DNA from 3 places in the Exiguobacterium sp. TDN 0502 genome. Region 2 is predicted to be linked to each of the others. Evidence: riboswitches for the same ligand, from Rfam matches in the RefSeq annotation. Region 2 holds a riboswitch; each other region holds the start of a gene.

Region 1 (2,269 bases), on a different contig from region 2:
TTGGATCGATAAGCTCATCCAGTCCTCAACGTTCGAAGACACGGGAGCAAAAGCAGCTGTCGGAGCCGTAAGGACGCGTGTCTTTGCCCGATCTAGTACCTCGAGATACGATTGTCGGGTCGCCTCTTTCGTTTCAACGAAGTTTAGAAGATGATCGGCAGGAATGTATCCTCGGGCGATCGCTTGATAATATTTCAATAGATTGCCGCCTTGTTCTTCCGTCCGGACGAGGCGAATCAAGTGATGCTTTTCAAGTTCCCGTACATGATAGAGGATTTTTGCGCGAGATAACGTCAGCAAGTGGGCTAACTGATGTACCGTATGTGGTTTTTCGACGAGAAACATCAGGATTTTTGTTCGTAACGGATCACTGATCACTTTTAATTGTTCATAGCTCTCTAATATGTGAATCGCTTTTTGTTCCATGCAATGATCTCCTTTTTAACCGGTTAATTTTTGTTAACTCTAAAACAAAAGACTTCATTTGTAAACGATCACAAATTTATGCAAGGGTAATAGCAAAAGGAGAAAGCTGTTGGTTTACATACAAAAAACTGACTCCAGTGACATCTCGATCATCCTCCACTTTCTACTGCAAAGTAGGGGAAGAACGAGATGTATGAAATCAGTCTCAGCTACTGTATGTGGTTTGAGGCGATTAGACCGTCGCTGTATCTTTCCATTCCTGCTCGATGAAAGCATCGCGCCCAGAAGCAGCACGATCTTTTTTATAGTGTTCTGGATTTTTCTTATGGAAGTCTTGATGGTACTCTTCCGCCGGATAAAATTCAGAAGCGGCATCGATTCGCGTCACGATCGGTTGTTTAAAACGATTGCTTGCAGCGAGGGCATCACGAGAAGCAATCGCTGCTTCATGCTGCGCATCCGTATGATAGAAGATTGCTGGTGCATACTGCGTGCCACGATCTTGGAATTGACCTTCTGCATCCGTTGGATCCGTTTGTGGCCAGTAGAGTTCGAGCAGACGCTCGTACGAGAACAGGCTCGGATCAAACGTGATTTGGACGACTTCGAGATGTCCTGTCGTTCCTGTTTTGACTTGCTCGTATGTCGGATTGTCGACGTGTCCGCCCATGTAACCTGATACGATTCCCTCGATTCCTGGTAATTCTTCAAACGGTGTCACCATGCACCAAAAACATCCACCTGCAAATGTTGCTTTTTCCATCTGTCTCTTCCTCTCCGTGGGAAATCCCCATTGTATGTCTGACAGCGAGAAAACGAAAACGACTCCTTCGCTTGGTTGCAAAAGGAGTCGCCGCTTTTTATCAACCAAAGCTTTCGCTTTGCTGGTCGTAGCACCTTGCTATGCGCAGGTTGCTGGGACGTCATCGATCCAGATCTCTCGGTCCACTCTTGATAAGGGTATATGAAGTTGATGTCATTCGTTATCATTGTTGTGATGATACCATTCACAAAGAAATAAAGTCAATCCTTAGGTTTTAAGGCACGTAAAACGGTCGCTCCAAGTGTCTTCGCACCAATCAATAGCGCCTGTTCGTTGATCTCATACTGCGGGTGGTGCTGCGGATAGTTGACGCGACCGTCCGTATATCCGGAGCCGGTGAAGAAATAACTCCCCGGGACATGCGTTAAATAATGTGCGAAGTCGTCCGCCGCCATCATCGGTGTGAGTGCCCGAACGGATGCTTCCGGTAAGAAAGCAGCGGCTTCCTGAACGAGTTTTGTCTCGTCCGGATGATTCCAGAGTGCCGGATAACCCGTCGTAAAGTCGATTGAATAGGTGGCACCGATGCCGGCACACGTCGTTTTAGCGACAAGGTCGACTTCTTGCCGGAGCTGATGGCGAAGGGTCTCATTGAACGTCCTAATTTCGCCGACGATGCGTGCTTCACCTGTGACGATGTTCGGCGCCGTTCCCGCATGGAAGGATCCGATTGCGAGAACTGCCGGCTCAAATGGGTCGACCCGTCGACTGACGAGATGTTGTAAGTTACAGACGAGCTGCGCTCCAGCGACGAGCGCATCTTTTGTCTTGTGCGGTGCTTGCGCATGTCCGCCTTGACCATGGACGATGATTTCGAATTCGTCGATCGCACATAACGTATGTCCTTCCCGAAACCCGATCGTACCAACTGGTAAATCATTTTCGAGATGTGTCGCAAAAATCGCATCGACGTCTTCGAGAACGCCGGCTTCGATCATTTGGATCGCTCCGCCAGGAAAGACCTCTTCTCCATGCTGATGGATGATTCGAATCGTTCCTTGCAATTGATCGCGTAACGGA
Region 2 (2,269 bases):
CGTAAGGAATCCCAATCCGATCAAATACGGCGACGAACGGACTTTCGAGCACGCCCTTTCCTTCCGTTGGCAATAAAACGGCTAATACGATGATCGTACCGACGAAAAAGAGGACAAGCCGCAAAATCGTCGTCCGGATCGCAAGCGGAATCGTCCGCTTCGGATCAACGGCTTCACCCGCTGCGACGCCGATCAATTCCGTTCCCGAGTAGGCAAAGTTCACGGCAAGCATCGTCATGAAAATCGCAAAGGCACCGTTCGGGAACAATCCGCCTTCCATTAACGAAGAAAAGAATGGTGCCGCACTCCCATCCTTTAGTGGAATGAAGCCGACGATGGCGCCTGCCCCCAACAAGATGAAGGCAACGATCGTCACGACCTTGATGGCGGAGAACCAAAACTCGACTTCCGCAAACACGCGAACCTTCAAGACGTTGATCCCAAGAATCATCGCAGCGAATAAGGCACTGAACACCCAGACCGGAACGGACGGGAACCAGCGCTGCATCAACATGCCCGCTGCCGTGAATTCCGAACCGAGAGCAACCGTCCATGTCAGCCAGTAGAGCCAGGCTACCGTATACCCTGTACCCGGTCCGATGTATTTTGTCGCGTAGCGATGAAAGGAACCGGTTTCCGGCATATGTACAGCCAGTTCACCGAGACTCAACATGACCAGATAGACGACAACCGCCCCGATCAAATAAGACAAAATCGTTCCGATGCGTCCTGCTTGTTCCAATGTATAACCTGTACTTAAAAACAATCCTGTACCAATGACACCGCCTAACGACAACATGATCAGATGACGTGATTCCATCTTCCGCCGAAAGGACCCGCTCGTTTTCATGACATTTTCCTCCTCGTTTCACCTATTTCAAACAAAAAAACGCACCCTTACGGATGCGTCGGTCGACAATTCGGAAACCTTATCGATCGGGTGCAGCACCCGCAGGAATTAGCACAGTATCTTACGACCTGTTGCTGAGGTTTCACAGGGCCAGTCCCTCCACCTCTCTGGATAAGTATGTAATTGTTCCTAACCCTATCAACTCTTTTCCGAATTGTCAACACAATTCAGAATACTGCTATCAAAAAGACATTCCGGATCGCGATGATCCGGAATGTCGGGAAATGCTTATTTTTTGGCGAATAAATCCGCTGTTTTCAATGCTGCACGAACCGCTTTACGATTCAATGTTCCTTGCTGATGTTTCATCGTTTTCGTTTGGGCAGCTAATTGCGCTTTGAGTGCCGCAATCTCTTGATCTTTTTGAGCCATCCCTGTCTGTTTCTGTAACGCTTTGATCTTCTTATCTTTTTCAGCTAACTGCGCTTTTGTCTGCTTTTGTGCTTCCGCGATTTTCTTTTCTTGTTCCGGGAAGAACTGTTCGAAACGGGCGACTGCTTCTTCGAGGCTGACTCCTGAAATCGGTTGAACTGCCGGCAACAATTCCGTTTGCGCCATTTGGCGGTCAAACGGTACGTTTTCCGGGTAGTTCGTTTCCTGATAGATATGCTCGAGTTCATTAACGTTCAAGAAATCAACGAAGTTATCGAAGTTACGTGCCTGAACACGTGTCGGGCTTTGGAAGTCGGCATTCGCTACGACGTCGGATAAGCGTGTATCCGATGTGATGTCATTTGCCCAGATGTGTGTCAGTTGGTGATAATCCGTCAATTCGCGCATCCGTGCATCTTTTGGAATAAGGATACTTGGTGTACCGGCAAGTGTCGCCGTGATGTTCCCGTGTAAACGTGCTCCGAAACTGAGATCGGCTTGACCGATGAAATCGAACCATGTCTGCGCATTCAAGAAGAAACGGACACGATCGTTCATGTAAGCCGGATCCGACATTTTCACCGGATAGTTCGTCACGGACAGATCAGCGATCGGATGTGTACCCGTATACGTCAATTTCAATTCCTTCATCCATTGTGGAATGAAGTAATGGTTCGGGTACTCTTCCATCCCGCGCGTAATGAAATCGAGAACATTTTGCGGTGCTAAACGTGACGAGTTGACCGTGATCATCGACTCAGACGTAATGTTCGTTTCGCGGATGTTCAGGTCACGACCGAAAGCATACATCGAAGGACATCCGATGACACGGTGGTCGATGCCTTCGCGGAAACCGAGGCGTGTCAGGTATTGCGACGTGATTTCCCCACGAAGTCCAAGCATGCTTGAGCGCTCAAGTACTGCACTGACGAATGCTTTGACATCTTCGTCGAACGGGAATCCACCGTCTAAATCCGGTTCAAACGG
Region 3 (2,269 bases), on a different contig from region 2:
CTGGATGATTCCCGGAAGTGCTTCCGGTAGAAGAACACTGACGATGATCCGTAACGGTGTTGCACCACAGGCTTCGGCTGCCTCAATCAAACCGGGCGGAATCTCGCGCAGTGACGTCTCGACGAGTCGCGCGAGAAACGGAATCGCTGCGACACTGAGGCTGACGGACGCTGCCGTCGGACCGATCGTATTATCGAGTAAGAACTTCGTTAACGGAATGAGGGCGACCAGCAAGATGATGAACGGCAGGGACCGGACGATGTTGACGACGAAGTCAAGGACACGCCGGACGGCAAGATTTTGAAAAAATAATCCGCGATCGGTGACGAACAGGAGAATCCCGAGCGGAATCCCGACGACTAAGGCAAAGGCAAGCGAAATGCCGACCATCCACGCTGTCTCACCGAGCGCTTTCAGAAGCTCGGGTAACATCGTTTGAATACGTTCAAGCCACATCCTGAATCACCTCGAGTGCGTGAAGTTCCGTCGCGAGCCAGTCGAGGGCGGGAGTGATTTGGTCGGATGAACCCGTCAGGCTGACGATCAAGACACCGAAGGCGACATCCTGAATGTAGTCGACCTTCCCGTGCAGGATGCTGACCGAGATATCGTACCGACGGATCGCTTCTGATAAGGTACTCTCGCCGGTTTTCTCGCCGGTGAACTGCAAGCGGATGATCTTGCCAGGTGTCGCTTGCAAGATGCGTTCCGGCAGTTCGATCTGCAGTGCCGTATCGACGTAATGCTGGGTCACCGGATGTTTCGCCTGACTGAACAAGTCATAAGTAGATGCGACTTCGACGACTTCTCCTTGCGACATGACGGCGACACGGTGGCAAATCTGTTTGACGACATCGATTTCATGGGTGATGAGGACGATCGTCAGACCAAGTCGTTCATTCAAATCTTTCAACAAATCCAAAATTTGCAGTGTCGTGACCGGGTCAAGCGCAGACGTCGCTTCGTCACATAACAGGACGGTCGGATCATTCGCGAGTGCCCGGGCAATCCCGACGCGCTGTTTCTGTCCGCCGCTCAATTGGCTCGGGAAGTTCGTTTCGAACCCTTCGAGTCCGACGAGCGAGACGAGTTCCTGAATCCGTTCTGGAAAATCGGCGCGTTTCACACCAGCTGCCTTGAGCGCAAAGGCGATGTTATCCGCGACGTTGCGCGACTGGATCAATTGGAAGTGTTGAAAGATCATGCCTGTCCGTAAACGAAGTTGACGTAAATCCGCCTTCGACATCCCGCCGAGCGAGACACCGTCGACCTTGACCGTTCCTTGCGTCGGATGTTCGAGCCCGTTGATCAGGCGAAGTAACGTACTTTTACCGGCACCAGATTCACCGATGATGCCGAAGATTTCTCCTTTTTGGATCGTCAAATCGACATCTCGTAAAGCAAAAATCGGGGTCCGGTCCCGGACGAACCGTTTCGTAATCTGTTTGAATTCAATCATCCGCTCATCTCCTCATACAAAAAAAGTCGCTTTTTCCTAGTAGCAGAGCAACCAGAAAAAAGCGACGAAAGTGTAAGATTTCGTAACTTATCTCTCAGAATGAATCCATTCTGTAGGATGTGGCACCGTTCCTGATAGGTGGTTGCCGGACGTCGTTGGGCCTAATCCCTCGGTCGCTCTCGATAAGTAGTTATGCTGTTGGGATTTACTTTAACGGAAATGATTCCCATCTGTCAAACGTTTTTTCAGAATTATTCCGCAACAGGCGTCCGGAACAAGTTGAGCGTGCCGATGCGGTCGACGGCTTCTTCCAACCGTTCGACATCGGCGATCAGACTGATCCGCACATATCCTTCGCCGTATTCACCGAAGAAGGATCCCGGTGTTACCGCGACGTGTGCTTCGTCAAGCAGGTGATCGGTGAAGCTTTGGGATGTGTAACCTTCAGGCACCGGGAGCCAAACGAAGAACGAACCGCCGGGACGTGGTCCATTCCAACCGATCGCGTCGAGTTTTGCGAATAAGGCATCACGTCGTGTTTCATACAGCTTGCTTAATTCGCGGACGCATGTCTGATCACTCGTCAAGGCGACGGTCGCCGCATGTTGAATCGGTGTGAAGGCACTGACGTAAAGATGTTCCTGGTACGTCTCGATGCTTGAGATGACGGACGGATTTCCGATCGCAAAGGCGATCCGGAAGCCGGACATGTTGAAGCGTTTCGAGAGTGAGAACAACTCGATCCCGACGTCTTTTGCGCCTTCGGTCTGCAGGAAGCTGCGGGTCGGGCCGTCGAAGCTGATGCCGCCG

What was found. A riboswitch is a leader RNA that binds a small molecule or an ion and turns the genes downstream of it on or off. The one in region 2 is predicted to bind S-adenosylmethionine.
Region 1: it holds a riboswitch for S-adenosylmethionine, as region 2 does, so the genes downstream of both, msrA (peptide-methionine (S)-S-oxide reductase MsrA) here and ACRPK8_RS12965 (amino acid permease) in region 2, are expected to answer to the same signal.
Region 3: it holds a riboswitch for S-adenosylmethionine, as region 2 does, so the genes downstream of both, ACRPK8_RS02590 (methionine ABC transporter ATP-binding protein) here and ACRPK8_RS12965 (amino acid permease) in region 2, are expected to answer to the same signal.

Annotation. Positions count from the first base shown of each region.
Region 1 covers NZ_JBOZGJ010000008.1:40,882-43,150, reverse strand. Annotated here, with positions in the region: gene ACRPK8_RS09855 (ArsR/SmtB family transcription factor) at 1-426, opposite strand, end outside; gene msrA (peptide-methionine (S)-S-oxide reductase MsrA) at 659-1,189, opposite strand; SAM riboswitch class I at 1,284-1,387, opposite strand; gene ACRPK8_RS09845 (M20 metallopeptidase family protein) at 1,450-2,269, opposite strand, start outside.
Region 2 covers NZ_JBOZGJ010000013.1:67,861-70,129, reverse strand. Annotated here, with positions in the region: gene ACRPK8_RS12965 (amino acid permease) at 1-850, opposite strand, end outside; SAM riboswitch class I at 927-1,028, opposite strand; gene ACRPK8_RS12960 (polysaccharide pyruvyl transferase family protein) at 1,139-2,269, opposite strand, start outside.
Region 3 covers NZ_JBOZGJ010000001.1:537,249-539,517, reverse strand. Annotated here, with positions in the region: gene ACRPK8_RS02595 (methionine ABC transporter permease) at 1-456, opposite strand, end outside; gene ACRPK8_RS02590 (methionine ABC transporter ATP-binding protein) at 446-1,459, opposite strand; SAM riboswitch class I at 1,544-1,648, opposite strand; gene ACRPK8_RS02585 (aminotransferase class I/II-fold pyridoxal phosphate-dependent enzyme) at 1,711-2,269, opposite strand, start outside.